Regions from separate parts of the Lysinibacillus sp. Ag94 genome, predicted to be linked through region 1. Evidence: riboswitches for the same ligand, from Rfam matches in the RefSeq annotation. Region 1 holds a riboswitch; each other region holds the start of a gene.
The links. Region 1 has a riboswitch for cobalamin ahead of cobT (nicotinate-nucleotide--dimethylbenzimidazole phosphoribosyltransferase). Riboswitches for the same ligand answer to the same signal wherever they lie in the genome.
Positions count from the first base shown of each region.

Region 2: another riboswitch for cobalamin. It lies ahead of MY533_RS20220 (hypothetical protein); the one in region 1 lies ahead of cobT (nicotinate-nucleotide--dimethylbenzimidazole phosphoribosyltransferase).
Region 3: another riboswitch for cobalamin. It lies ahead of metE (5-methyltetrahydropteroyltriglutamate--homocysteine S-methyltransferase); the one in region 1 lies ahead of cobT (nicotinate-nucleotide--dimethylbenzimidazole phosphoribosyltransferase).

Region 1 covers NZ_CP096780.1:1,196,723-1,207,240, reverse strand. The annotation lists gene MY533_RS05315 (YjiH family protein) at 1-893, opposite strand, end outside; gene MY533_RS05310 (CotD family spore coat protein) at 1,705-2,103, shown strand; gene glnA (type I glutamate--ammonia ligase) at 2,232-3,566, opposite strand; gene MY533_RS05300 (MerR family transcriptional regulator) at 3,651-4,025, opposite strand; gene MY533_RS05295 (methionine gamma-lyase family protein) at 4,311-5,561, opposite strand; gene MY533_RS05290 (trimeric intracellular cation channel family protein) at 6,008-6,613, shown strand; gene cobT (nicotinate-nucleotide--dimethylbenzimidazole phosphoribosyltransferase) at 6,840-7,895, opposite strand; cobalamin riboswitch at 8,009-8,186, opposite strand; gene MY533_RS05280 (DMT family transporter) at 8,375-9,247, opposite strand; gene MY533_RS05275 (DUF8202 domain-containing protein) at 9,740-10,518, opposite strand, start outside.
Region 2 covers NZ_CP096780.1:4,282,808-4,293,325, forward strand. The annotation lists gene MY533_RS20215 (ABC transporter substrate-binding protein) at 1-868, opposite strand, end outside; gene MY533_RS20220 (hypothetical protein) at 870-1,412, opposite strand; cobalamin riboswitch at 1,610-1,817, opposite strand; gene MY533_RS20225 (hypothetical protein) at 2,048-2,596, opposite strand; gene MY533_RS20230 (C40 family peptidase) at 3,082-4,293, opposite strand; gene MY533_RS20235 (ABC1 kinase family protein) at 4,701-6,689, opposite strand; gene MY533_RS20240 (M23 family metallopeptidase) at 6,786-7,739, opposite strand; gene MY533_RS20245 (c-type cytochrome) at 7,876-8,826, opposite strand; gene MY533_RS20250 (DsbA family oxidoreductase) at 9,090-9,794, opposite strand; gene MY533_RS20255 (sulfite exporter TauE/SafE family protein) at 9,808-10,518, opposite strand, start outside.
Region 3 covers NZ_CP096780.1:1,871,864-1,882,381, forward strand. The annotation lists gene MY533_RS08455 (ATP-grasp domain-containing protein) at 1-672, opposite strand, end outside; gene murF (UDP-N-acetylmuramoyl-tripeptide--D-alanyl-D-alanine ligase) at 822-2,216, shown strand; gene murF (UDP-N-acetylmuramoyl-tripeptide--D-alanyl-D-alanine ligase) at 2,348-3,733, shown strand; gene MY533_RS08470 (C40 family peptidase) at 3,958-4,890, opposite strand; gene MY533_RS08475 (VOC family protein) at 5,591-5,953, opposite strand; gene MY533_RS08480 (DUF5367 family protein) at 5,990-6,271, opposite strand; gene MY533_RS08485 (hypothetical protein) at 6,232-6,408, opposite strand; gene MY533_RS08490 (TetR/AcrR family transcriptional regulator) at 6,425-6,997, opposite strand; cobalamin riboswitch at 7,175-7,354, shown strand; gene metE (5-methyltetrahydropteroyltriglutamate--homocysteine S-methyltransferase) at 7,665-9,959, shown strand; gene MY533_RS08500 (nucleoside/nucleotide kinase family protein) at 10,484-10,518, shown strand, end outside.

The DNA.
Region 1 (10,518 bases):
AAAGCATTTTCTAAGCCATGTGACACAGAATTATAACCTTCTGGTAATTCCTCACGGGATAAATCTACTGGTGTTCCGTCGATATAAGTATCTTCCTTATTAGCCAGCGGGAAAATTCGTGGCATTACTACCGCTAACACAAGACCACAAAGAACTACTGTTAAGTAATATGGAATAAAATAGCGTGACAAATGCACTGTATCTAATACTACGATACAGAATGTGATAGATACTACCGAGAAGCTCGTTGCAATAATAGCAGATTCTTTTTTCGTGTAGTTCCCCATTTCATATTGCTTACTCGTCATCAGAACACCAATCGTTCCATCCCCAACCCACGATGTAAGTGCATCAACCGATGAGCGACCAGGGCTTTTAAAGAGAGGACGCATAATTTTTACCATCATCGTTCCGAAAAATTCAAGCAAGCCGAAGTTTGTTAAAAACGGTAATAGTAGGCCTGCAAATAAGAAAATCGTGAATAAAAATGTTACTAAACCATTGTCAGGGTCCATTAATAATCCACCAGTACTTTCATTATTAATCGCCGATGGTCCAAAATCAAAGACAACCATTGAGGCAAATACTAAACCAATGACTCTTATAATTGTCCAAAACCAATTGACATAAAATAATGTATCTAAAATACTAGGCTCTTTTGAATTATTTCGCGGAATACATTTGGCAATGAGTGAACCAATTGCCGAAATCGCAAAAATAAATATAGTAAAATAACTAATAACCGGAGCAATAAAACCTGCTAGTAACTTTGCTAAAATAGCAATTGGAACTTTCCATCCATCTTCCGTTAAGACTGGTGTCATAAATAACAGGACACCAATAAGAGACGGAATTATGAAGAAAAAGTATGTAGAAGTAGGATATTTTTTCATCATTTAAAGCCTCATTTCTCTAGGTTTTCGAAGTTCTATATATTAAGCTTGTTAGTTATGGACTGATCCATTTTACCTCGGCATAATTCCCGTCCGGAATCTGCTTTATGCTTGCACAAACCGAACTCCTTTGTGATTCCGTGACATCCGCCAAGAAATGTATATCTGGACTTTAATCAGTAGGAATTTTTTTATTCCTCACTGAAATATTAGTCTTTACCGATTAGGCATTTACGAGCCGTTAATCTCCCACTCTTTTTACTTTAGGCGAGAGCAATGTTACCTGATGCTTCTTTTTAGTACAGATAAATTACTGTTCGTTAATGCGCGGATAAAATAAAAAACATCCCTCTAAAAAGTAATAAAGGAATGCCCAAACATACTTTTTTATAATTAACATCCGCAATGCAAAATTTCTATTCATTAAGTCATAGCTATAAAATATCATAAACCAACAATACATCGGTTAATTCTACAACAAAATGCATTTTTATTCAATCCATAAAAATTTGTTATTGTGATAATTTTCTTCTAATTATCCACACTTCTTCTTCGTATCATTACCTTTCAACAATGCTCAATTTTACATTGTTTAAAAGAAGCCATTTGCACATTTGCGTCCGGACACTTTAAGTTCTCTCAGCGGGTGTCCAAACATCCTCTGAGAGAACTTAAAGTTTGGTGAAACTCTCCATTAATCAATTGCCTAAGAGATTTAACCAGCCCTTAATAGGCATACAAATAGACCATACTGTCTTTCATCTCATATGTTAATTATGAACCACAACTTATCAAAACAGGAGGTTTTACCATGCATAGACGTATGCATCACCATCATCATCATCATGCAGGTCCACATTGTTGTCCACCACAGCATTGCCCAACTCAATTTGAACCACCACACTTTTGTCCGCCAGAGGAATTTGTTCGCACTAATTACATCCATACGGTCGTACCTCATGTACAACCAGCACATATTACAACAGTTAACAAACATATAATTGATCATCAATATCATTTCCCTTGCACTGAATGTGTAGTGGAAGAATGTTGCGAAACTCATACACTTTGCGAGATGCCACCTGATCCTTGTCATATGCCACATCATCATATGGGACACCATCACCATCACATGGACCATCATCATATGTGCCATCATATGGATCATCATATGGGTCATCATATGGGTCATCATCATATGGGCTATTAAAAAATATGCGATGGGGTTAGAAATACCTCATCGCTTCATTTTTTTATAGCATACTGCTTACCTAGTTCTATCTTTACTATTGACATAAGAAAAACCGAGCACCTATAGTAGGTACTCGGTTACTATTTTTAGTACATTTTTAAATATTGATCGCGTTCCCATTGGTGTACGGTTGTACGATACATGTCAAACTCGATTTCTTTTGCCTCTTTAAAGTTTGCATAGATATGCTCACCTAAAGCTGCTTGCGCTACTTCATCTTGAGCAAGTAATACTAAAGCATCGTCCAATGCTGCTGGTAAGTTTGCGATACCATTCGCTTTACGCTCTTCATCAGACATCACGTAAATATTACGGTTAATAGCTGCTGGTGGTGTTAAGCTACGGCGAATACCTTCAAGACCAGCTTCTAAAATAACAGCCATCGCTAAATATGGATTAGCAGATGGATCCACAGAACGTACTTCTACACGAGTTGAAAGACCGCGTGCTGATGGAATACGGATAAGTGGTGAACGATTTTGAGCTGACCATGCTACATAACATGGTGCTTCATAACCCGGTACAAGACGTTTATAAGAGTTAACTGTAGGGTTTGTTACTGCTGTGAAGCCTTGAACGTGAGCAAGGACACCTGCCATGAATTGCATCGCTGTTTCAGAAAGACCTAGTTCAGTAGATTCATCGTAGAATGCATTCTCTTTGCCTTTAAATAATGAAACGTTGAAGTGCATACCAGAGCCTGCTTCACCGAATAATGGTTTTGGCATAAATGTAGCATGTAAACCGTGTTTACGAGCAATTGTTTTAACAACTAATTTAAACGTTTGGATATTGTCACAAGCTGTAATTGCATCTGCATATTTAAAGTCAATTTCATGTTGTCCTGGAGCTACCTCATGGTGAGATGCTTCAATTTCGAAGCCCATTTCTTCTAGCTCTAATACGATATCACGACGGCAGTTTTCGCCAAGATCAGTTGGTGCTAAGTCGAAGTAACCACCGTGGTCATTTACTTCTAGTGTCGGTTCACCTTTTGCATCTAATTTAAATAAGAAGAATTCTGGCTCAGGCCCTAAATTGAAGCTTGTGAAGCCCATGTCTTCCATTTTCTTAAGGATACGTTTTAAGTTGTTTCGTGGGTCACCAGCAAATGGCTCGCCTTTAGCAGTGAATACATCACAGATGAAACGTGCTACTTTCCCTTTTTCAGAAGTCCAAGGGAACACTACGAAAGTATCCAAATCAGGATATAAATACATATCTGATTCTTCGATACGTACGAAGCCTTCAATAGATGAGCCATCAAACATCATTTTGTTTTCTAGAGCTTTGTCTAATTGGCTTACAGGAATCTCAACATTTTTGATTGTGCCAAGAATATCTGTAAATTGTAGACGAATAAAGCTTACGTTTTTTTCTTCGATTAGACGTTTAATGTCCTCTTTTGTGTATTTACCCACAGTTTTCCACACTCCTATAAAATGTCTAGCTTTTTTATCATTACCCTACCCTATTAATAAAGTAATTAACGATGTTGCTTTTTATTAATAGAATCGAGATAAATCCCCACGACGGATGGATGATTTTTGCATGCGCTGCGCTTGAAGCATTTCCTCACGCATGATGCGACGCAATTCTGAGTCACTTAAATTTTGTTCATCTGTTGAAACAGGTTCATTCTTTTTAGCGAACAGCTTTTTAATTTTTGCCATGTTCATACCCTGTTCCAAGTAATCTTTTATTTCTAGCAATACATCGACGTCATTTAATGAAAACATTCGACGGTTACCTTCTGTTCGGTGCGGCTCAATTAAATGGTGTTCTTCATAATAACGAATCTGACGTGCCGACAGCTCGGTCAATTGCATTACGATATTCATAGATAATAACGGCATAGTTCGTCTAATTTCACGACTCATTTAAGTCCCCTCCAATACCTGCTAATAATATAACGAAAAATTTACACTGTCAACCACTCATGTAAGGTTTCCTAACATGAATTAAAATAATTTTTTCGAAATGACCAAAAATTATAAAAAACGAAGATTATTATCCTAACGTGGAGATTGATTTACGTTCCGATTTGGCGCTTCCCCTAGGGCGTCCGATGTGTCTTAATTCTACGTTTAAAAAAAATGATATCTTCAACATTTCATCTATAAATAAAAAACTATTCAAAATAGAAATTTTGAATAGTTTTTTACCTATTTTTGGATTTTTTGAACAGCACTACAAATTGCAAATTTTACGTGTTCGTATGTTAACCCACCTTGAATAAATGCTGTAAATGGCGGACGAATAGGACCGTCTGCTGTAAGCTCAATACTAGAACCTTGAATGAATGTTCCAGCTGCCATGATGACATCATCCTCATAGCCAGGCATATAAGCGGGCTCAGGCGCATAGTGCGCATTAATTGGTGAATTCGCTTGAATTTCACGGCAAAAAGCAATCATTTGTTCCGCAGTTTGGAAAGAAACCGATTGAATTAAATCTGTACGATTAGCATCATAGCTTGGTGATGTATTCATACCAATTTCTCCCAGCATAGCAGCCGTGAAAATCGCACCTTTTAAAGCTTGAGATACAACATGTGGTGCAAGGAAAAATCCTTGATAGAAATCACCAAGCGTATTTAATGTTGCTCCTGCTTCAGCACCTATACCTGGTGATGTCATACGATAAGCACATTTTTCTACTAAATCTGCACGGCCAGCAATATAACCACCAATTTTCGCTAAGCCACCGCCAGGATTTTTAATGAGTGAGCCTGCTATTAAATCAGCCCCAACCTCTGTCGGTTCCTGTGCCTCAACAAATTCACCGTAGCAATTATCAACGAAAATAACTGCATCCGGTGCTAATTCACGGATTTTTGCACACATGTCTGTAATTTGCGAAATGGTAAAGGATGGGCGTGTTGCATAGCCCTTCGAACGTTGGATAGCAATCATTTTTGTGTTTGGTGTAATTGCAGCTGCAACACCTTCCCAATCGATCGCTTGATTATCGATTAAATCCACATGGCTATAACCGATTTTATAATCTTTTAACGAGCCAGTATCTTTATCGCCACCATCCACTATTGATTGCAATGTATCATAAGGCTGACCCGAAATATAAAGTAATTCATCACCCGGACGTAGCACGCCGAATAAGCTAAGTGTAATTGCATGTGTACCAGAAATAATTTGCGGACGTACAATGGCAGCCTCCGCTCCAAAAACCTCTGCATAAACTCGTTCTAGATTGTCACGCCCCTCATCATCATAGCCATAACCATTAGACGGGTGCAGATGATAGTCACTTACTTGATGCTTTCGGAACGCGGCAAGCACTTTTTGTTGATTGAAGAACGCCATGTCTTCTACCTTTGCATGAAAAGGGCGTACCTTTTCTTCTATTTTAGCAGCTAATGCTAGTGTTTCTTCTGATAAATTGGTTGTAAAAGTCATACTGTTCTTCTCCATTTCACATTTGTTCAAATCCTATCTTAACAATTTGTGAGCTTGCCTGCAAAGCTTGCTAATTTCATTAGGCACTAAGATCAGGACTCGGCATAATTACGTGACATCCAACGAAGGCTTTCATTTCTTTTTAGCTATGCTTTTGCGACAGGCACAGGGTGTTTGGATACCTTTAAGTAACTTAAATCCGCATTCATCTCATCCACCTATAGTGCTGGGATATTTCTGTAACTGCCGTTTCACTTACGTTACACAAAACATTTGCTGAAAAGAAGTTGAATTACGAACTTAAAGTTTTAATTCTGCTATAATAAAATATTTAGTATCTGATAATTCCAAATCATAAGTCGATGCTTTTTTTTGCGAAAACTTGTAGATACAGTAACTAATCTACAACAACATAAAATGATTTATTCACATAAGGGGTGAAAGGGTTGGCTTGGGAGGTTTTTAGTATCATTGGCACAATTGCCTTCGCAATTTCCGGGGCAATAATTGCAATGGAGGAAGAATACGATTTATTCGGTGTATATATACTCGGTATCGTAACTGCTTTTGGTGGTGGAGCTATACGAAACTTACTTATAGGTTTACCTGTAACAACACTGTGGGGGCAGGATAGAATGTTCCAAATTGCCATTGCAGCTATTACGCTCTTTTTTTTATTTCCACATCGACTCATTCAGCATTGGCATCGTTGGGGCAATGTCACTGATGCTATTGGATTATCGGCATTTGCGATTCAAGGTGCCCTTTATGCTGTGAAGCTCGACATGCCTATTAGTGCCGTTATTGTAGCTGCTGTCTTAACAGGGTCAGGTGGTGGAATTATTCGTGATTTATTAGCTAGACGACAACCATTAGTCCTCCGCGATGAAATCTACGGTGTTTGGGCAGCACTAGCCGGGCTTATCATAGGACTTCAACTATTTTCAGGGGATATCTTTTTATATGTATTATTTGGTGTGATCACAGTACTAAGAATACTTTCATATATGAAGAAATGGCGTCTACCGTTACGGAAGTTGAATAGAGCATAGTTAAACTGTTGCATAATAAAAGCCCAAATCTGAGAATTTGGGCTTGAATTTTTAAATTCATTTTTCTTAGCGGTTCTATCCATCACTTTGACCGTTCTATTCAACGACTTCGGCTGTTCTATCCACGATTTTGATGGTTCTATCCACGACTTCGGCTGTTCTATCCACGATTTTGACGGTTCTATCCATGACTTCGTTTATCACACACCGTGATCTGCAAATAAAGTTACTTTTTCAACAGCAACATTGCTTCTTCTAAAGTAGCCATATTTTTCATCATAGAGCATGCTGCGTCCAAAATAGGAAAGGCTAAAGCTGCACCAGAGCCCTCCCCCAATCGCATATTCATCTGTAACATCGGTTCAACTCCGAGCATTTCAGCGGCAATTTTTGCACCTGGTTCTTCAGAGGCATGCGAAGGAATGATATAGTCTTTTACGTTAGGTTCAAGTTCGTAAGCGATAAGGGCAGCGATGGTAGAAATAAAACCATCAATAACAACAGGTTTACGATATGCAGCGGCAGCAAGTATCACCCCAGCCATAGCGCCTATTTCTAATCCACCAACTTTTGCAAGAATATCTATAGCATCATCGCGATTTGGTTTATTTAATGCAATAGCATCATAAATGACTTGTACTTTATGCGCTATTCCCCCTGGTCCAACACCTGCACCGAAGCCTGTCACTTCATTCGGATGACATTCACGAAGAACCGATAATATGGCAGCACTCGGTGTTGTATTACCAATACCCATTTCACCTGTCCCGAGTACATTTATCCCATTTTTTATTTCTTCCGTAGCTACTTCAATTCCTACTTCAATAGATTGAATGGCTTCTTCCCTTGACATAGCAGGGCCCTTTGCCATATTGTCTGTGCCATATTTAATTTTTTTTACAATAACACCAGCATCAAGAGGAATATCTTCTTTTACGCCAATGTCAACTGTAACAATTTTTGCATCTGTGATTTTTGCGATAGCACAGACACCAGTTCCTCCTCTAGGAAAATTTAATGTTTGAAAGACTGTCACATTTTGTGGATTAGATGTAACCCCTTCATCACAAACTCCATGATCTGCTGCACAGACAATAATTGCTTTATTAGCAATCGCAGGAAATAGTTCGCCTGTAATTCCGGATAGTTGCACAGCAAGGGCCTCCAGTTTCCCCAAGCTTCTAGGTGGCTTGCAAAGTGCATCTATGCGTTCCCGTGCCTTCTCCATCATTTTGTAGTCAGCACTTTGAATGTTATGAATCGTCTGTTGTAATAATTGCATTGAAAATTTCCCCTTTCTTTTTTGCCCTTGTAACTTGAAGAATGATTTAGAGAAAAAATAAAAAGCCTGTAGTTTATTCCATAACAAATAAACTACAGACTTTTCCATCATCTATATAACCGAAGCAGATAGGCAGGTCTCCTGGCTCAATTTCAACATTTCATAGAACCTTCCCAGAACGATGCTAGTGGCATTCTCTATGAAACTCCCTTTTACAGTGGTGGGACCGCTAAAGCTTTTCACTTTATTCCCTATTCTCCCGCAATGGGCACCTAATGCTTTTATGCAATTACTTTAAATCTACGTCAAAGTAGTTTTTGTGTCAATATATTAGTGGAATTGCATATTTCTTGCAAACTTTTCTTAGTCACATCAGGCTCTACACCTTTCAATTTGATATGGCTATTTTCAACTCTTTATGCTCCGTATCCGAAAAAGCTCCCTACTGCCAAAAAGGCATTAGGAAGCTTCCTGTCCATCTATTGTTGTGATATCGTCTTTGTTTTATCCAATTCACTCAGAAATGTTGCGCTGAGCAAAAGAATAGCGCCGATTATTTGAAGGGTTGCCATTTTTTCTCCTATAATCATCGTCGAAATCACTAATGATGTTAGTGGATCAATATAGCTTAATATAGCTATACTTTGCCCTTTTAGATGACGCATTCCAAAAAAGAACAGATAGAAGCCGATTCCAGCATGGACAATGCCCAATGCGATCAGTAAACTAATTGATTTTATATCGATTTGCATTACTTGGAACCCATTAGTCCCAAAAAGGTAAAGAGCAAGGAATAACGCTGCTAAAGCAAGTTGAATAATCGTATTATCAGGCTCTTTTAATCCACGAATATACTTATTGGTGAATGTTACTACTGCATAGAAGCAAGCTGCAATAAGGCCGTAGACAATACCAATATAATGTTCGTTTGTTTCGGTAGTTTGGCTTTGAACGATAAAATACAGTCCTACTAATGCAACACAAACATAAAAAATTTTTTTCAATATTATTTTTTCTTTTAAAATGATAGGTGACAAACAAATCACTAGTACTGGAGCAAAATAGTAGCTTAGAGCTGCATTGGCGATGGTTGTTTCCTTGTACGCCTGGAAAAGGAAAATCCAATTACCACATAAGGCAAAGCTCGAAAGTACCAACGGCCATTTATTTTGCAAAATAGTTGTTTTCGTAAATCTTTCTTTTTTAGAAAGGAACACCAATAGTAAAAAAACAGAGCCAATGAGACTCATCCAAAAGGCAATTTCACTTGAAGGCAACTTAATATATTTTGCAAAAACACCGACAGCTCCAAAAATAATCATTGATAATATAAAAGATAGTTTTCCGCTCATTTCTAATTCCTACTTTCTACATGTATATAGTGTTCGATATACAGTAGAATCTATTGAGAATTAGCAAGCTTTTATTGAATGCCTAAACAGCAGATTCTACTGTAAAGGCATTGTTGGAGGTGCTATTGTTCGATACATATGAATCCCTCCTTGCATATTGCAATCATAACACATTTTACCAAACAATAACGAACTCCTTCAATTTTATATCAACTCGAATGTATAAGAAAAACCCTCGTCTACATTAAATAGACTAAACTAATAAGAGGGTATTATAAGGACTTCCATGCCAGGATTGAAACATTACGAGAACAGCAATCACAAGTACCTACACCCAAACAAGTAATACATCTGTATTTACAGTTTCTAAAAAAGTGGCTAAACGGAAAAATGACTAGACAAAGGATGTCTAGTCATTTTTCATAGTTGTACCTTTTGATTCTCACAATAATTACAACACTCCATTAAAGAGGTGTTTGTATTTATTGTTCATTATTTTGAAAGGTGTTCTTCCCCATCTTCATTAATAATATAAGCGTGAGCATTTGCGGCTTCTTCAATTTCATTAAATGCCCAATGTGTTGCTTGAGTATCTAAGAAGCTTGGTTTTGTGACACCATGTAATGGACCACGTTCAAACATACGGTTCATCATGACAACCGCTTGCGCACGTGTTAGGTGCTCGTCTGGTGCGAAGCTTCCATCTTGACGACCGTTAATAATGCCGGCGGTACGGTTTGCTTCAATAATCCATTGTGCCCAATGACCTTTTGTATCGTTGAATGTTAACTCTACATCTTCTTCTATTTGTAGGTGCTTATAGTTCGCAACCACTGTTGCCATTTGTGCACGTGTAATGTTCTCGCTTGCACGGAAATTACCATTCATATCCCCGTTCATAATGCCTCGCTCTTTCACAAATGCAATAGCTCCTGCTGCATAATGATTACTTGGAATATCTTTGAATGGTGCATAATCTACTGTTTGGTCATCTGTGTAGCCTAAGATACGTGCAATCATCGTTGCTACTTGCGCTCGAGTCACGTTTTTCTCAGGACCAAACGTACCATTCGGGAAGCCTTTAATATAAGCCTCATGCTTACTTACTGTTGATTTCTCGAATTGAATAACTGTAAATGTGCTAAACTTGTCCACTGTGAAGCGTAAACCAAGTTCTCCATTAGGCATTGTCACCATTACAGGGAATACAACTTTTTTCTCGCCATCCGAATGTTCAATAAACACCGCAAGACGCTCTAAAAATGCTTGTC
Region 2 (10,518 bases), 1.5 Mb from region 1:
AAACCGCTTTATTTTGAATAGCAGTGATTGAATTCCATCCATCACGGGAAAGAATTTCTGCCGCTGGGTCTTTCACATAGTTTACTGTTGTTAAAATAACATCTGGATTTTTCGCAATAATATCTTCCTCAGATACTTTGACCCAGCTTTTAAGGTCAGCAAAAACGTTGTTAACATTTGCAGCATTTAAAATCTCTTGTTGGAATGTACCAGAACCAGCTGTATAGATGTCTGGCTTTGGACTAATTTCTAAATAGATATTTTTCGGTTCTTTCACATCTTTAACTTTCGCTTGGACATCGGCAATTTTACCTTTAATATCTTCATTTAACTTGTCGCCTTTATCTTTGATGCCCATAACCGTTGCGACTTGTTCGATATCCCCATAAACATCATCAAATGATTTAGCTGATTGAATGGCAAACACTTTAATACCTGCATCCTCAAGGCCTTTTAATGCATTTAAATTTTCTTCATCTCCACCAGTCGTATAGGCAATTACGACGTCTGGCTTTAGTGCTAAAATACGCTCACTGTTGAATTTTACAGAATCAGAAACACGCTCAATTTTTTGCGCTTCTTCTGGATACGTATCATACTCCGTTGCACCTACGATTTTATCTCCCACACCTAGCGCAAATAAAATCTCTGTATTACTCGGTTGTAATGAAACAATAGTTTTAGGAACTGCATTAAACTCTACTTCTACACCACGGTCATCCTTAACTTTATAGCTAGTAGTTTTCTCAACTTGTTGATCTTCCTTAGAAACCGTTTCTTTTTTTGTATCCTCTTTCGTGCCGCAGCCAACTAATACAAGGGCCAGCATCAACACAGAAAGCCATTGTAGCTTAAACATTTTCTTCATTTCATTGATTCTCCTTTTTCTTTTTCATCGGGTATGACTTACTAATAAACGGTATTTCAGCAATACTAGCATGCTGATTCATATAGACAGCCATTACGAAAAACACATTGGCTAGCAATCCTAAATAGTCAAAGAGAATAGCAGGTACTTCCCGTTCTTCAGATACTTTGTGCAAAACACGGTAGGATTTTTTCGCCTCACTACGGCATACATGTAATGCAGTAGCAGCCCCTGTCCCTTGAGGTAATACAAAGTTTTGTATTTCATCCTTTACATGACTAACATAGAAATCATAGCGATCACTTAGCCAAGTCAAATTATCTTCGGTTACAGCCAATTTACCTCGTACTGACCCATTTACATGGTAAGCCATTGGTAAAATGGCTAGTAAATCATCTGCTACTACCTCCACTGTTTCCTTTTTTACCGCCGCTAAAGCGACGCCAATATGTGTTGTCAGGCTATCTGTTCGAATTTCAAAATCTACCGTTGATGCCTTTTCACGCATAAATGGATAACAAGAGTAACGTGCATCTTTTTTCAAATCTAAGTCCCCGCTTTCCTTCGTGGAAAATTCTACTTTATTCACACCTTCTTAGGATTTCTTCCGGTGAAAGATAGTGTACATAAAAAAACGTTGTTCCCATTCCTAAGGAAACAACGAAAATAACATAAATAGTGTCATATAGACACAGCATAGCCTATGTATTTGCCGCATATTCTCCTAGCTTCCGAAGAGTTATCATACGTTCAAACAAAGGTCGGTCTCCTGGCTTGTACAGTTCACTACATTCAATCATGTTGTGCGTCATAAAAAACCTTCCCATCAGCTCATTCGACAGTGGTATATCTTTATGATTCACTGTACTTACAGTTGCGGAAACAGCTTCGGTTTTTCACCGAATTCCCGATTATGCTATAGTTCAGCACCCTTATTCTGCAAGAATTATTCACTTGTTATGCAGTTTATCATAGATTAATAGGAAAAAATAGATGTGGAATTAGAATAAACAAATACGATGGGTAAAGATCATGCAGGTATCACCATATGCACGCGGGTGTTTTCATTACCCCACGGGCATTTCATATGCTCGTGCAGGTATTATATTTCATAGATAGATGGTATAAAAGCTAGCTCTCAACGAAAGCATTTGCGCAAAAACAGCTATTTTACAGCTTTTAACCGATGGCATTCTTATATTTCTTTTTGTATTTACCATCTTCTTCTTCTTCAATTAATCGCTGTGCAATCTCTAGTAATTTCGGGTCTTTCGTTTCATCGAATAGCTTTTTAAAAGATACAATAATATCATAGCGTATCGATGTCGGGTGCTTTTCGTCTAAGCATATTTGAAATCTTTTAGCCAAATATGACACGACTAAATCTCTTTGTACCTGCCCTGCTAAGCCTATTCTCCAAATCGCCTGCAAAGTTTTCCTCGCAGTTTCTGTTCTTTCATCATACGTTACTGCCCAAATCTTTAAGAAGTCCTCTAATACTCTTTCTTCAGGATCACTTTTTGCCGCCAATGCGCATAAAAATTGTGCAGCACTTGCACGTACATGTCCATTTCTATATGTAAGAGCCTGAACAAGTTGTTCCCAAACTGAATATGTCCAATCAACTGGTTCCTGCATAATTTTCATTAATTCTTCGTATGATTTGTATTGAATATCAAGGTCACGCTCTGTTAAATTACTAAAAAGTTGCAAAATCTCTTTTTCCATGATTCATCCCTACCTTTATGAACGCAAAAATGGCAAACTTGTTGTATTAATTTCCATCATTCGTTACTTTACTACTACGAAACTAAAGTCACAAACAGTTTAATTTCAAAGTGAGATTTCTAATTATATTTCAAAATTATCAGAAATGAGTATCAATATGCAAGAAAACATTTCTTTCGGCTATAAAGATGACAATCATTTATATGGATAATTGATGCTATACCTTACATCGGCTCTATTTTCATTTTAGTAACAGGTAATATAGTAGTAAATATATCTACTTATGTAAATTTATTCATCTTAGATGTTATTTTACTCATTATTCATCGCGTAGTCGAGCTTTAAATTAATGGATTTATATCCGACTATATGATTTTTACTCGGAGGACCTTAAATACCGTCAAATAATAAAAAAGGTCATCTTTGTAATTTTTTTTACAAGGATGACCTTTTCGCTATTTAAATCGTCTATATAATAGTAGGGCTTATTGAATACGACCGAAGCCTACTAAATATTGATTCCACCAATCAAGTGATTCAATGACAACACCTTTATTTTGAGCATCGATCATCGTGTTATTTCCTAAGTAAATACCTACATGCGCTATGCCTGATCCATAGCTGAAGAATACTAGGTCACCTACACGTGCTTCACTTGCTGAAATACGTTGTGTTGCTAAATATTGCTGTGATGCTGTACGTGGTAAAGATACGCCTGCTTGTTTGTAAGACCATTGTACAAGACCTGAACAGTCAAATCCTGTTGATGGGTTGCTACCGCCCCAAACATAGCTACGGCCTAAGAATTGCTTTGCAGTTGAAATGGCATCACCTGAAGATGCAGTACCTGAACCAGAACCAACAACGACTTTTTGTGGTGCTTTTTCATTGTTCGCTTTACCACTATTGTTAGCGTTGCTAGTATTACTGTTACTAGTATTATTGTTAACGTTGTTATTTGTTGCTTGTACTACTGGAGTAGCTGCTTGAAGTGCACGTAAACGAGCTGCTTCTTCCTCTGCTGCTTTACGTTCTGCTTCTAAACGTTCTTCTTCTTGTTTCGTTGCAATTTGTGCCTTTAATGCAAGAGATTTCGCTTCATTTTCAGCTTTTTTTACTTCCATTTCGCTTTCCTTTTGTTGAAGCTCTTGGAATTGCTTTTGAAGCTCTTTTTGTTTTTCATCTAATGTTGTTTTTTGTTTCTCTAAGTTAGCTTTATCCGCTTCTTGTTGATCTACTAACTCTTGGTCAGCATCCATTAATGTTTTTACCGCTACGACACGGTCCATTAAATCTGCAAAGCTTTTTGCTTCCAGAACAGCATTTAAATAAACGCCCACAGTATTATCTTGAGCTTGGTATGCAGCCATACGATCATTTAAAATCGCTGAACGTTGCTCAATACGTTTTTTAGTATCTACAATATCTGCATCAACTTCTTTAATATCTGCTTGTACTTTGTTAAATACTTTTACTTTTTCATCGATCTCTTTTTGTAGTTTAGTTAATTCTTCTTGTAGCTTTTTAACCTCTGTATCTATCTTAGCTTTCTTATCAATCATTTGTTGAGATGTTTCTTCTGCATGCACTACGGTTGGTTGAACTGTATTAAATAATAAGCCGCCAGCTAGTGCTAATGCTAGCACCATCGACTTACGCCATTTATTGCGCTTACCCACGTTATTCTTTCCCTTCATTAGTCAATTTCGCTCTTAGTATTTTAATGTCATCACTGGAACGATTTTTTTATTTTCTCTTATATTTTATTAGCCTTTTAAAGTTTAGCATTATTAGCATAACTTTTATACTATTTCACGGCTTTTTAATCGTTTAGTAAAACTCGCAACATTCTTGTAATATTCATGTAAATTCTATTAAATTCTACAAAACTACATTTTATTCTACATAACAACGTTTTTAACTGCTTTACCATTAGACCCAAATTCTGTTTTGTAATGTTTTTGTAATATTTCACAAGAACATTTGCCCATTATGGCTCGATAATGACATCTGTAATCGACTAAAAGAATTTAAAAAAAAAGGTAAGGGAGCATTTCCCCTACCTCATCTTGTCGCAAATAATATGTTTCCAAGCTGGTGCTTCCTATTGCCTCATAGAACGTAGCGCTTGGATAGAAAGGCGTACTAAAAGAATGGCACATAAAAACAAGCCCAAGTATGCAGCTGTATTTAAGTAAACAGCGTACGCGTCACGAATAAATTGCGAGATTGCTAAAAGTGCTACAGAAATAATCCCAAAGGTAATACCAACGAGAAGTAAGACTAAACGGGAAAACAAATTTGTAATAAAACGAGCATTATCCTCATCCGAAAAAACATCGTGATGTAACGTAATTTTCCCGCTCTCCACCCGTTGAATGAGCTGATTAACTCGTCTAGGCATTTTGTGCAATGCCGGAATAAGCATTGCTAATTCTTCTTGTAAACGTTCCTTCGTTGCCATCGGTTCTTTAAATGGCTTAAGGAAGGATGCTCGCATATATGCAGATGAAAACTCTTTCGCTTCCGTGAAAATATCAAAATCCGGGTCAATTACCCGTAATGTCCCCTCTAATGTTACTAATGAACGCAGCGCTAAACCTACTGCTGGATAGAAAGTAAGACCGAAATCACGAACAACCGTAAATAATGCATGTATTAATTCTTCTGTCGGAATTCGATCCACGTAAGAAATTTTCAAGAGAATTTGATCAATTGCTTGCTCTATCTTTGCACGATCTGCATGATCTGCATTTTCTACCAATAACGTTATGCCGTCAAATAAAGTATTTGAATCACTTAGATGAATTCCCATTAAAATTAGCTTTAAGCCCTCTTGTTGTGTAGGTCCCAAACGACCAACAGCCCCAAAATCAAGAAGGATCGGTGTACCATCCATCTCATCAATCTGAATATTTCCCGGATGTGGATCTGCATGAAATATACCCGAAACAAGCATTTGTTCAATGAAAGAACATAAAACAGTCCTTGCAAACTTCCTACGATCATTTTCTAATCGATTAAATTCAGCCGCAGCATTTGCAACGCTTTTTCCCCGTACGTATTCCATGACAATAATATTTTCATTACAATATTCTGTATAGATTTTAGGAATCTTCACCTTATAATCGCTTTTTGCAAGAGCATTCGTCACCTGCAATGTATTACGAGCTTCAATATCTAAATGAATTTCCTCACGCAACCCATCGCCAAATCCTTTAGCTAGCTCTCGAAAACCAAGCGACTCAGCCCATGTAGATTTGTTTGAAAGCCAATTAGCAAACTCCTCTAAAATATCGAGATCGTCTCGCATGATTCCCTTTACTTCTGGACGTAGTAGCTTCACCACGACTTCATCAAAATTTTTCAATCGTGCCTTATGTACTTGTCCAATAGATGCTGCCGCAATAGGCTCCATTTGAAAGCTTGCAAATATTTCATTCATAGGCTTAGGAAGTGAATCTTCTAAAATTTGAGTTACTTGCTCTGACGATAAAGGCTTCACATTATGTTGTAGCTTCTGTAACTCGTCAATAAAAATAGGCGAAAACAGTTCCTTACGAGTAGAAAGTACCTGACCAAATTTAATAAATATCCCACCACATTGCTCCAAAGTTATCCTTAAAGCAATAGCAAGCTCCTTTTCATTTTCTCGTTGTCTTGCGTATTTAATCGTTTGAACAACGCCATTTGTCACTGCTATTTTTAACACCTGACGCAAACGCTTTTGCTGTCGCCAGTAGCTACGAAGGCGCAATAATAAATTTTTTTTGCCATTCCGACGATCTCTAGCTGTCATACCACTTGGATCAAAAAGCTCAAAAACGAGATAGAGCAGCATCGAAATTAGGAGCATGCAGCCAATCCAAACAAGCGTACTGACCTCTGTCACTGTTTGCATCATTGACTCGTACAAAAAATCTGTATGCCGTAAATAGGTATACCAATAAACAAAGGACGTAAGCGTCACACTAATAACTACAGAAAGAACCCTACGTATAAAATTAATATTTGAACCAATTAATCGACCACTTACAAAATAAATAAGTACTGATACAACAATGAGTTCGATTAAAAATTTCAAATAAATCAACAGCGTCACCTCCGATGCTACTTCCTAATACTGCTAGTATAACAAATTAAGACCTGTACTTCTTTTAATATCTAGAACCAGAGACCAGAGAATTAGTTACTTTAATAAAGGGTGTGGCTTTATACTAGTATCTTTTTTGGGCATGAGGTCACCATCTATATCACGAAAAAATAGGGGCAGTCCTTCCGCTAAGATAGGATGTATAACTTTCGTTGGATTTTGTCTTTGATGGTGAATATGCAAATGGGGTTCCGAGGATGAACCGCTATTTCCAACACGGCCAATGGAATCCCCGGGTTCTACAGTATCTCCAACTTCAACAGATACGCTACCTTTTTTTAAATGATTAAGTAAAAGATACGTACCTGTTTCTTTTATTTTTATGTACACAAAATTTCCTTCTATCGACTTAAAATCTTCTGTCCCTGGTGTAATGTCAGCTTCATTATTTGAAACAGCAATAACAACTCCAGAAACAGGTGAGTAAACTTCTTTATTCCATATTCCATAATCCTCATTGCTTTCACTATTAATACTATACGGTTCCATTACTAAATCGTAGGCCCACCTCTCCGATGCCCATACTGCATGAGGCAAATTATCTTTAACAGCATTACCGCCCCACCCAACTACAGTTTCTGCAGTTAAAGGCCAGCTTACAGTTATAGATGGTTGAGCACGTTCAATAGTGTTCGGGTAAGCATAAGGAATAATATTCATGGTCATTAGTATTGGAAAGATTAATAGTATGTTTACGACTATATTAATAAACAACTTGACACTTTTTTGCTTTTTAACCATACATATAATCAACATAATCAAATTTACCATCAATCCTAACGCCCCTAAGATTGGTAAAACTAATTTAAGTATTGCCCATGAATACGCTCCATATATCCCACTACTAAAATGAACACTGATCCATAACAATAAAACGAATCCTGTTAACGCACCATTTGTGTAACCATACTTTCGCAACATTTTTTTAATAAAAAACTTCCTCCTACTATCTAAAATTTGAATAATAATTACCATTACCAAATATAGCAATCGAAGGATACCGTGCCTATACGACCTCAGATGTAGATTTCCATCTTTAGATAAAAAAATACCTTTAGATATAAATTATCTAAAGGTAGATGAAACGAATATTATTTCTATTCGCTAGGGATGCTCTCTCTTCATTTTAGTTGGTAGAAAGTACTTGCTCCCAATTTATTGTGCCATTTTTAACTTGTTCCCGTTTTTCTTTATTCATAATATCATTAGGACGTTCGCCTTTTGGCCAATCTTTATCGTGATTTTTCCATTCAGGTCGATCCTGCGATAAAATAAAGGCTGCTAAGTCAGCGGCATTTTGATCTGTCAAAGTACCTGCTGCACCAACCGGCATATTATGTTTGATGTAGCCAGCCATTTTCGACATTCTCGCCATACCCGCTCCATCATTGAATGAGTTTTTACCCCATAATGCCGGACCTGTATTAGCACCAGTACCTGAGCCATCAGCTGCGTGACAAGTAATACAAGACTGGGCATATACTTCTTCACCATTCGTAACATCCGGTATAGGAATGTTCTTCATAGTACTTGTACCTACCCATTCACGCTTTGCCCCAATAGGTACACCCTCTGAAATATAAGCGAAGTATGAGACCATTGCTTCTAACTCTTTACTATTCATGTCAAATTTCTTACCGTTCATACTGCGAACCATACAACCGTTAATACGCTCCTCAATCGTTACAATATCACCTGAGCGTGCAATATATTGAGGATAATTCGCCATAACACCTACCAATGACGAAACTTGCTCATCATAACCTGCCCCCGCATGACAGCTCGTGCAAGACAACTGATTCCCCACATATTCTTCTGCAGCAACATGTGTATTATTTACAAGCTCATAGCCATATAATATTGCTTCCTTCATAGGTCCATCTGGTACTTCTTCAATACTTGGTGGCGCATAGACAACTGACTGAGCAGCCGCTGTCGTTGGTATTTTTGTTTGTACAGCAGTTTCATTACTTTCTCCTTTAGCATCCCCTAAAATTTTGTCGCTAATGACTGCCCCCACAAAAAGTGTACCTGCTAACAGTACTGTCCCCGCTACTCCTGCTACTATAGGTTTCATCTACAATACCCCCCTTTGTATAATCACCTATATTTTAGCAAAGCAGCATGTTTTTCGATGTGACTTTCCTCACACCTTACGTAAATAGAACCATTTAGAGCATAAAATTATGAATTCTTTTGTTCTATAACACATCAGACGAGACTTAATACCTCTTGCAGTATGCACTTATTCCTACTCATTTTCGCCTTACGTAATTGCGGCTTTCGCACAGTAAAGATCGCTAAATGAAGATAAAATTGCTGAGTACATTTTACCTGGCATTATAATTGACATTCACCATCAGCACAAATAGCTTCACCATCGCCTATCATCTTTAATACTGGCTGAATACCCGCTTGCTCTGCCGCTTGATGTAACGTCCGCACAAAAACATCAGTTGGCTCCGCACCTTTAATACCGTAACGATTTTCAAAAACGAAGAACGGAACACTTTGTACACCTAGTTGTTGGGCATCATATCGATCTTTATCTAAAGATTCACTGAAGTCGTTTGATGCTAGCACGTCCTTTGCAGCTCCAACATCTAAGTTTAAATTTTCAATGACTTTTAACAAGAACCTCTCATCGTTTAAGTCTTTTCCTTTTGTAAAATAACCACTCATAAGCTCTTCCGTATAAACCGACTCTTTACCGAACTTCCTTGTCCATTTTGCTAATCGATGAGCTTTTTCAGTATGGGCTGTTTTCATTTCTTCAAAATTGTAATGCAAGCCAATCTCTTCAGCACGTCTTGCTATACCCTTTGTTATTTCCTTTACTTCTTTTAACGTGGAGTTAAATTTCGCGGCCATCCCATCATATAAAGTTGGTGCATCTTCCTTAGGCGTATTTGGCCCAATTTGGTATGCTTTATATTCAATTTCTACCTGCCCTGAATAACCCGCTAAGTCAATAGCACGTTCCAATTCTCGTTTGCCAATATAGCAGAACGGACATGTAAAATCCGAAAAAACCTCAATTTTCATTCATTACCGCCTCCTACAATATATCCACCCAAATTTTAATAGCAGTCGCCAATATAAGGACCGCTAACATAGCTTGTAAAATTTTCGTATTTAATTTTTTCCCAGCTTTTGCACCTAGTGGAGCGGCTACTAGGCTAGCTATAATCATAATGAAAGCGGGGTAATAATTAACTTGCCCCGTCATCAATTTTCCAATTGTCCCGCCTATTGAGGATATTAAAGTAATAGCGAGGCTTGTAGCAATTGTCATACGTGTCGGTATGCCCAATACTACTAGCATGATAGGTACTAACAAGAAACCACCAGCCGCCCCAACAATCCCTGATCCAATACCAACAATAAACGCTAAAACAGCTGCGATTGGTTTATTAAACGTTACTTCACCGAAAGGTTTGTCGTCAATTTGCTTTTTAGGAATAAACATCATCACTGCAGCAATCAACGCCAATACACCATAAACGATGTTAACGCCGTCTTCAGATAAAAATTTGGAGCCATAACTACCAATGAAACTTCCTGCTAATACGGCACCCCCCATATATAGCATTAGTGCTTTATTTAAAAAACCACCTTTTCGATACGTCCACACTCCAGCTGCCGAGGCAAAAAACACTTCTACTGCACTAATACCTGATACCTCATGTGCTGAAAAAGCAGCAAAACCTAGTAAAGGTGGGACGTATAATAACATCGGATATTTTATAATCGCTCCGCCAATTCCTAG
Region 3 (10,518 bases), 680 kb from region 1:
AATGATAAAACGTTTACCTTGAGTAATTTCTTGTTCAATAATACCGATGATATTAGCTTGCCGTTTATAGACAAGTGCTTCTACTAAATATTGTGGGCCTTCGATATATTCTTCAATCATTATTGTTTCACGGGGATTTTTACTGCGCAGATGGCTCAGATGTTTCTTCAGTTGGTCTGAGTCGTCTGCTAACAATACATCTTTGGAGCCTGTTGATTTTGGAGATTTCACAATAAGTGGAAACTCTATGTTATTAGAAAAGGACTCATTTGGCTTGAGAAGAAAAAACTTAGGAGAATAAGGCTGGTTTTTTAAAAAATTTCTCGTTTTTTCTTTATCCTCCATTATTTCGATAGCTGTTGAAGATGTATAGTTGTCGCAAAATTCATCACATAAAATTGAGGCAATATGGACAAAAGGATCGACAAAACTAACAATAGATTTTATTTCTAACCCAGTTTTAGTTAAATTATAAATTTCATCTTTCATGTCCTCTATATTCGAAGTATCAATAAGAATCATTTTATGAATATCTGGGTAGGCTTTTCGCTGTTGTAATTGCTTTTTGTTGTTTGTAAAAAGGACAGTATAATAACCTAGGTTTTCTGCTGCTCTTGTTGCTTCACGACTTGACCCGGATTTGTTAGTGCCGATAAATATAATTGTTTTCAGTTATATCACTCCTTCTATTGTTCGTTAGATACTTAATCAACTATATATATATGCGAAGAAAGTGATTTCTTCTAGTTATGTATCTTGCATCCATCCAAGCAACTTTTAAGAAGTTACATATACTAGAGGGGAAAGGAGGGGAGATTGATATGAAGCCTCTTACGGTGCAGGATTTAAAAGCGATAACTGCAGGCCAATTAGTGCAAGGGTCGGACGAAGTGTTGATTCAACATGGAGCTTATCGACTGAAGCAAGTGAAAAAACCAAATACCGTCCTTTTTACAAATAAGCGTATTGTGAACTGGAAAGAGTATAAGTCACTTTATCCTATAGTGCTTGTAACCGATAGACGATACAGTCAAAATGAATTACCTGAGCAAATAATTATGATTAGAGTAGAAGATTCAGATGAGGCCTATTGGAAGTTTGTAAATTTTTATCGTAATCAATTTAATATCCCTGTAGTAGCCATTACGGGTACTTCTGGAAAATCGACGACGAAGGAAATGATCAAACATATCCTTTCTGCAGAAAAAAATGTAGTATCCACGCCACTTAGTAGTAATTCTAGAACTGCTTCTTTACAATATTTACTGAATATTGATGATCGTACCGATGCAGCCGTTTTTGAAACTGCTGTTGGTTCACCGGGGGACATCAAACTTGCGGGGGACTATTTCAAGCCGACTATTGGGATTATTACAAATATTGGGGCACACCATTTGAATTATTGTAAAACTTTAGAGGGGTATATCCAAGCAAAGGGTGAAATGCTGGACATTATTAGTCCCACAGGCTCCTTAATCCTTAATGCTGATGATGTCAACACCAGTAAAATAGATTTATCAAAGTTTCAAGGACGCATTATAAAAGTAGGTAAGCATGAATCCTGTGATTTTCAGGCAAGAAATATTCGCTACCACAAAAATGGTATGCTGTTCAATGTTTATCACAAGAAGAAACTCTATGAAATCTATGTACCAGGTTTTGGCGAGCATCAAGTATATAATGCGCTCACGGCAATTGCAGCTATTTGTGAAATGGGTTTGCCGATTTCTTTAGCAGCTGAACAACTGCAATCATTCCGAAAATTAAATAAGCAGCTTCAGGTGTTTAAGGGCATTAATAATTCCATATTACTAGATGATACATGGAATATAACGACTACTTCTTTGGAGGCAGGATTAAAGGTTTTGAAGGCTCTCGGAGAAGGCAAGAAAAAGATTGCCATTATTGGGACGATAACAGATTTAGGGTCTTGGGGATATATAATTCACGAACAAGCGGGAGAATTAATTAGTGAAATTGGAGTCGATGTACTGATTACAATAGGGGAACATGCAAGTATTATGGCGCTTCACGCCATTGAGGCAGGAATGAGTTCACCGGTGTATATTTTTAAAAATAGTACGCGCGTCTATAAATTGTTAGAAGAAATTGTAGATGAAAATACAGTTCTTTTCATTAAAGGTGATATGTATAGTAAAGAAGTTTCTAAGTTGGCAGATGATTTAAAAATAAAAAAATCTTCAACTTCTGAATAGATTTCACCTAAATAAATATTATTTTTTATCATTTACTAGAAAGAGCATATTTATAGTTAATTGCTAGAAATGCATAAACTATGATACGCATTTATTCAGAAATAATTTTATAGAAAGGGGGCGTAGTTAACTTGCAACATATAAGTGTGAGCGATATAAGAAAATTATTACAAGGAGAATTATTAAGCGGTTCTGAACACTGGTCTGTTAAACATGCAATTTATTATAACCGACATGAACTGACTCAAAATCATACACTTATGTTTGTTAGTAAAAGTGATCAAATTAACTGGCAAGAAATAGATCGAAAGGGACCATCTCTTGTCATTTCTGATAAATCATCAGAGGAATTGAAAAATGCGCTGAAAAATACGACCGTTATACGCGTCAAGACTATTTTGCATGCCTATTGGAAATTTATGGGACATTACAGAAATTTATTTCAAATACCAGTCGTTGCTTTGACCGGAACATGTGGTAAAACGACAACGAAAGAAATGATTAAACATATAGCTAGTAAGGAATGGAATGTTCAAGCATCTGTCAGTAGTAAAAATGAGCCACGGCAATCCTTACCGTACTTGACTGGAATTGATCAGAATACAAAAGCAGCTATCTTTGAATTAGGGCTAGGTAATATCGGTAATATTAAACACCAATGTATGATCTATCAGCCTACGATTGGTATTATTACGAATATTGGTGTCCATCATTTAGATGGATGCAATAATCTAGATGGCTATATCAAGGCAAAGGCTGAAATTGTAGAAGGAATAAGAAAAGATGGCACGTTAATCATTAATGGTGATGATGAAAACATTAAAAAAATCCCCCTAAATAAATTTAAAGGAAAGATTATTACCTTTGGCGTTAACGAAAAGGCAGATTATCAAGCTACGAATATACAATTTACAAAAGGCGGCATGAAATTTGTACTAAAAGTGTCAAATAACAAATACAATTTATTTGTTCCAGGATACGGAGAACACCAAGTATATAACGCATTAGCGGCTATAGCTGCCGTAAAGGAAATGGGACTTTCCATTGCTGTTGCAATTTCGCAATTAAAAACGTTCAAAGCGATGGCAAGACACTTAGAATTTTCTACAGGCATCGGTAAATGTACTATAATAGATGATACTTGGACAAATAACCCGACTTCTGTTGAAGCGGCACTAAAAGTTTTAGATACGATAGGAAAAGGGAAGAAAGTAATTCTTATTTTAGGTGACATTAAGAGGTTAGGAAATTTCGAAGAAAAATATCATCGAGAAATTGGCACAATGGTTGCGAAAAGAACTATTGATACGCTTATTACTATTGGCAATAGAGCAGAAAATATTGCGAACCAAGCGTTGAAGGACGGCACCAAGGCAGATGTTCATAAGTTTAAAGATGTGACAGGTGTTTTAGATGTACTAAAGCAGAAGCTTGATAGTGAAACCATTGTCCTTATTAAAGGTCCAATGTCTAGCAGATCTATGATAGAATTTGCGAATCAGTTAAAACGTAAATAATTAACAAGCTGGGACATAACGAAAAGGCTCCTTCATAAAGCCAAATAATCTCTAAATTAACAAAACACGATAACTAGAAAAACCGAACTATTCCGAAACACTTCATAAGCGTTTCATTGGATAGTTCGGTATTTTTGTAGGGCTGAAATACATTTGTTCCAGCAAACATTAATTGTGTTGAGCATTGCAAATTCAAGTATTTGAAATGATGCTAGTAAACGTTCTTAAAAAACACGTTTTGCTGTAATATAATGCTCTTTATAATAGTCAACCATTAGTACTCTTGTAGTAATACCACTTGAACTTGGAATGATAATACGTTGATCTCCGGCATAGATAGCTACTTGTGAAGGGTTTTTAGAGCCTTTAACACTATTAAAGAACACTAAATCACCCTTTTTTAAATTGGTACGTGAAACCGTTGTTCCAACATTCATTAGTTGCTTTAAATTGGTTGTACCAAGTTTAACGCCACTTTTACGATAGACGAAATCTACATATCCTGGCGCTGTAAAGCGAAGACTTGCTTCATTATTTGTTGAGCTCATCGTTACTTTATTTTTATAATTAAAGGCGTTTTCAACAATCTTATCGCCTTTCGTTGCAGGATTAGCTGACAGTAATGAAGGTAATACTCTACGTGCCCCTACATAATTATCTTTATAATATGGTTTACTATTTAAATCAGAAATCACAATATTTTGCTTAGAATCAGCCATATGAATCATTTTGTTGTTTCCGATATACATACCAACGTGGTCAGGGTCTGTCCCAGTTTTTTTACTCTTAAAGAATAGTAAATCACCTTTTTGTAATTGATTTCTGTTAACCGGCGTTCCTTGCTGTAACATATAATCTTCATTATAAGTTGCAAGGTCAACACCATTTTTCTCGAAAATGTACATAATAAATGAAGCACAAGAAAATTTATAAGGATATGTAGCCTTGTATACAGAATTGCTGTACGTTGCCTTACCAATTAAGCTTTTTCCAGTTTGAATTAGTTGATCTGCTTTCGCATTAACAGCTTGTGAGTTATTATAGGCATTTGTTGTTGCAGCCTCAACTTCTATAGGTTGAACAGTTGGCTGTACCATCCCCACTGTGCTAAAACCTATCGTCAATGCTAATGTTGTTGTTAAAAATCGTTTATTCATGTTGTTAATTTCCTCCTGAAGCTATTGTTAGGATTAATCCTAATTTGGTTTGTCACTGGAATTAATCGTAGCATGAAAAAGTAGGGCTTCTTTGAGGAAATTGTTACCACGCTGGATGGGGATTCGCTGTAAACACCTTATATAAAAGGCTTCATCGCCTTAATTTACAGTTTTATTACAAATGTTTCAGTTGGGTGAAGTGTTAGTGGAAAACGAAAGTCAAAGGGGCAGGAAGTACAAGCTTTTTTATGCGTTGAAAGTAGGCATTGAAAGACTAAACGACAATCATACTTATACATTACCATGGAATACTTAGCGATAGTTCGTCTTTGGGATTTAGCGAGAAATAGCGGTTCCATGGAGTGAGTGTTGAACTGTTTCGCACGGCTGTTCCACGCTTACAACTAAAGATAAGTAGTTGCTATCACTATAAAATAGTGTGAAATGAGATGTCAGATCTAGGCTTCGGGAATTTGATTAGAGAGGAGAGTGAGCATTGGGGATCAGCGTCACAAATGAGACACTAGAGCGCAAGCGAGATAGGTCTCGAACGCCCCTAGTACTTCTCATTATGCTTACAAATTTAGGCACTGCCTTTGTGTGTGGATCTTTTTTGCTCTTTAGAAGGCTGATGACATTATGTTAAAACGGCGTTGCTTTGCTAAAGATTTACAGCATGCCTTCCAGTCAACTGTTTTCCTTAAATTTCTTGAATCATCTCTACTCTATTACCGAATGGATCTCTAAATTCAAAGCGTTCAAAATGAGGAATAGGAACTGAATCGAAAATTTCTATATGATGTTCGGCTAATACCTTCTTCCAATGTTCTATATTTTCAACTTGATAAGCAATATGAGCTTTTGTCGTTAATCTATCAAAGCCATCCTCTGTCCCCACATGTACCTCTTTATTGCCGACCTGTAACCAAAATCCACCTCGTCCTTTCAACGAATCAGGCTTTTCAAGTTCATGTAGTCCTAATACTTGACAGTAAAAATGTTTCCCTTTTTCTTCTTCACCTTTTGGAATTGTTATTTGAACGTGATGTAAGCCTATCACCATTTTTCCCACTCCTTTAATTGTAATCGATACTTACTTCTAGGCTAATATTGTCAAATCCTTTAATTTGACGAAGGAATAGTTTTTTCTCACGAATGTGGCCTTTGTAAAACCAGTCATGACAAATAGGGAACAAGCCCATAATAGCCATGAGGCGAAATATCGATCTAAGACAGCCGATAAATTGGGAAACATATCGTCGAAGACTAATAACACGACTGCATCGATAAGCATTCCAGGTAATGCGATGCAGATTGCAGCCAGTAATCGCTCTGTACCTTTTATTTTTTTATAGAATAAATCGGTATTGTCGCTAGCCAAACGATTGGAAAAGCTACAATGTAAGTAGCTATCATGAGGAGAGGTTCTTTAAAGGTAAAAAAGTAATGCCCTATCAATCGAAACACGGCACTTGCTACAAACCAAATGCCAAAACCCCAGCATAAAAAGAATCGCATAGTGTTCCTCCTCTAATTATTTTCCTAGACGATGCAATGTCTCAAGGATTTTTTCTAATTGCTGATAAAATATAGCTACATCGAAATCGTCCCGCATCATCACTTGTATGGCCAAGCCATCAATTAGCGCGTTGAAAAAAATGCTCCAAGTTTCCATCGACACACCATCAATTGGTGATGTATCCCATAATTTATTGAAAATATTGCGCAAATGTTCATTTTCGGCCGCTAAAATTTGTCCTATTTGCTGTCTAATAGTCGGGTTCGTAAAGCCATAGACGATTAAGGTAAAAAATAATTTATGATAAAAGGCATCATTTTCATATCGACTTTTTGCAGAGAGAAGAGCAGATTGAATCATTTCTTGATCGGTCGTCAAAATCTCATGCCAAGAATTTTCACAGATGTCTTGAACTATTTCGAGAATGATTTGCTCTTTTGATTTGAAATGATAATAAATAGTTCCTTGTGTTACACCAGCTTGCTCAGCAACAGCCTTTAAGGTGAATTTTTCAATCCCTTTTTCTACTAAACTGTACTTGGCAGCCATTAATAAATCTGACTTTTCGATACCAGTAGGCTTTGCCATTTATTGACACCCCCATTGTTATTAGTTAGTTAGATAACTAACTTAAAAATAACAAAATATACACTCATTTACAAGGGGTATTTTGGTAATTAGATGTGTGGGGCTCCTAAGTGTTGGATTGAAATATGGAAATAAATCTACTTTTCTGAAAAATGTGTGTTATAGTAAAACATAATTAAATAATGTGTAAGAGTTGGTGCCAAATGAAAGTTTGGCTTAAAAGGGAAGTCGGTGCAAATCCGACGCTGTCCCGCAACTGTATATCGGAGCAAATCACAATTGCCACTGGGAAACTGGGAAGGCTGTGAGGCGTGTTGATGAGAAGCCAGGAGACCTGCCAATTTCTAGTACACACCAAATACCTACGTGGAAATAGGTGGTGAGATGTGACCGTATCGGCCCTGTGCGACAAAGAATCATGCGATATTTTGTAACAATTTCGTATTGTTTTTTCATAGCTATTTTTAATTTGCGATAACAGCCATTTTCCAAAAAAAGGAGAGTGGCTTTTTTTTACTTCTTATTAGAAGTTAACGCCTCTGTTACGGAATCAGAAAGAAGAGCGAAATGACCGACATCATGTCGGCCCTCGTACTGGGCTCAAGCACATAGGCCGATTCCGGACTCAATAATGCCGAGGCATAATTAATGAATAGGAGAGATGAACATGATTTATACAAGTACTATAGTTGGTTATCCGTATATCGGAGAAGATCGTGAATGGAAAAAGGCTTTAGAGGCTTTTTGGAAAAATGAGCTTTCAGAGGGTGAATTTTTGCAGAACTTAAAGGATATTCGTCTAGCCCGAATTACCAAGCAGCTTCAACTCGGAATAGACCTGATAACTGTTGGAGATTTCACCCTTTATGACAGAATGTTAGATACGGCAATGATGTTTGGCTTAGTTCCAAAGCGCTTTGATTGGCAGGGAGGCAAAGTTGATTTACAAACATACTATGGGGTAGCTCGTGGTAGTAAAAAAGCCGTGGCTAGTGAGATGACGAAATGGTTTAATACAAATTATCATTATATTGTGCCAGAATACGATGGACAAGCTTTGCAATTAACAGAAAATAAAATCTTGGCGGATTTTTTAGAGGCTAAGGAAGCGTTTGGTATTACTGCAAAGCCTACATTGATTGGCCCTTATACATTTTGTCAATTAACAAAAGGCTATGACAAAATATCGCAGATTACATTCATTTTAGCATTACTACCACTTTATACGCATGTCATTAAGGAGCTCGTGGATGCAGGTGCACAGTGGATTCAATTAGAAGAACCACTTCTTGCCACAACATTAGATGAAGCGGAAGTTAAACTTGTTCAAGAAATTTATACACAATTAGCTGTCTCAGTACCCGAAGCTAAAATTATGCTACAAACCTATTTCGAATCATTAACAGCGTATGAGTCAATTGTAAAACTTCCTGTTCGTGGGATTGGGTTAGACTTTGTGCATGGCTACGGTAAAAACATGGAGGCATTACGTCAATTTGGCTTCCCAAAAGATAAAATATTGGCTGTTGGTATTATTAATGGAAGAGATATTTGGCGTTCCAATCTAGCAGAAGTTAGCTCAACTATTAAAGCTATTGAACAGCTAAGTGACGCAAAAGAACTATGGATTCAATCTTCATGTAACTTACAGCATGTTCCAATTACGACTACACTTGAAACGAAGCTTGAACCAGTTCTTAAAAATGCCCTCGCCTTTGCGGATGAAAAATTAGTTGAAATTATAGAAGTAACAAAATATTTACAGGGCCAAGACAGTCCCTCAAATTACAAACTATCGGAAAGTATGAAGGCGATTGAAGCTTTGAAAAATCATCCGATTCGTCAAAATAAAGATGTTCAAAAAGCGGTTCAAACAGTGTCGATACAAGACTTTGAACGCCATAGTGATTTTAAAGCACGGCAAAAGATTCAACAGCAAGCATTGCAATTACCACTGTTCCCAACGACAACAATTGGGAGCTTTCCGCAATCAGATGAAGTCAAACGTACACGAAGTGCATGGCGTAAGAAACACATTACAAATGAGGATTATGCAGTATTTGTAGAACATGAGACAAAGCGTTGGATTACTATTCAAGAGGAATTAGATATCGACGTTCTTGTGCACGGTGAATTTGAGCGCACAGATATGGTTGAATATTTCGGCGAAAAACTAACAGGTTTTGCATTTACGGAAAAAGCCTGGGTTGTTTCATACGGTTCCCGCTGTGTGAAGCCACCAATTATTTACGGTGACGTTGCATGGGATGCACCGATGACAGTCAAAGAAACAGCCTATGCCCAAAGCCAAACGAAACGCTATGTAAAAGGTATGCTTACGGGTCCTGTGACAATTTTAAATTGGTCCTTTGTACGGGATGATATTTCTCGAAAGGATGTAACGTATCAGATTGCTTTGGCACTTCGAGAAGAGGTGAAAGCACTTGAAGCTGCAGGTATTGCAATTATTCAGGTTGATGAACCAGCATTACGAGAAGGCTTGCCGCTCCGTAAAGAAAATTGGGGAACGTACTTAGAGTGGACGGTAAATGCTTTTAAACTTGCTACATCTAGCGTGAAGGATGAAACACAAATCCATACACATATGTGCTATTGCGAGTTTAATGATTTTATCGAGCCAATTAGTGCATTGGACGCTGATGTTATTTCCATCGAAACGTCACGTAGCCATGGCGAGTTAATTTCTTCTTTGCAAGTCAATCCGTATGAAAAAGGAATTGGGCTAGGCGTTTATGATATTCATAGTCCACGTGTACCGAGTGAAAAGGAAATGCTAAGCATAATGCAGGATAGTTTACAGGTTTTATCAAAAAATCAATTTTGGGTGAATCCTGACTGTGGTTTAAAAACAAGGAAGGAGCCAGAAACGATCTCAGCATTGATGAATATGGTAGCAGCAGCAAAAACACTTCGTCAACAAGTACAACAATCTACATTTTAAGATCTAGTTATAGTTAAAAAGTCTGAAAGCATTTTTCAATCATACAAAAGAGTCCTTGCTATAAAATAACTAAACAAAAAACAGAAGAAGAACCCCGTAATAGTGCCACGTATAGTAGGGTATATTGTGCGGAGATAAGAAAGGGGTTAATCCCTAAATCATTTGTTTAATGACTTTTTGGATAACCCCGAATTTTTACTCGTTAATGTTGTGGAAAATAGTCTTGGCTGATTTTCATTATTTTAGAAGCTGAGATAAGAATTTCTTCATTTGCTTTAAAATATGGGTCTAAAATATTGTAAAAAGATCACCATATTTCCCCTTATTTTATTAAGTGCTTGATACTCTTCATAAAGTTATATTAATCGCTTACTATAGGCCTCACTAACAACTCAAAGTCAGACATGTATTCTTCAAATGTTTGAGGCTTTTCAAACGGATTAATCAGGTATTATAAAATTGTAGGCGTAGTTTAGTTGGACAGAATAGATTTAGATAAAAAAATACAAAAGTGGAGGAATTTTATGAAAAAAGGAAAGCAACCACTAGTTATTGCTAT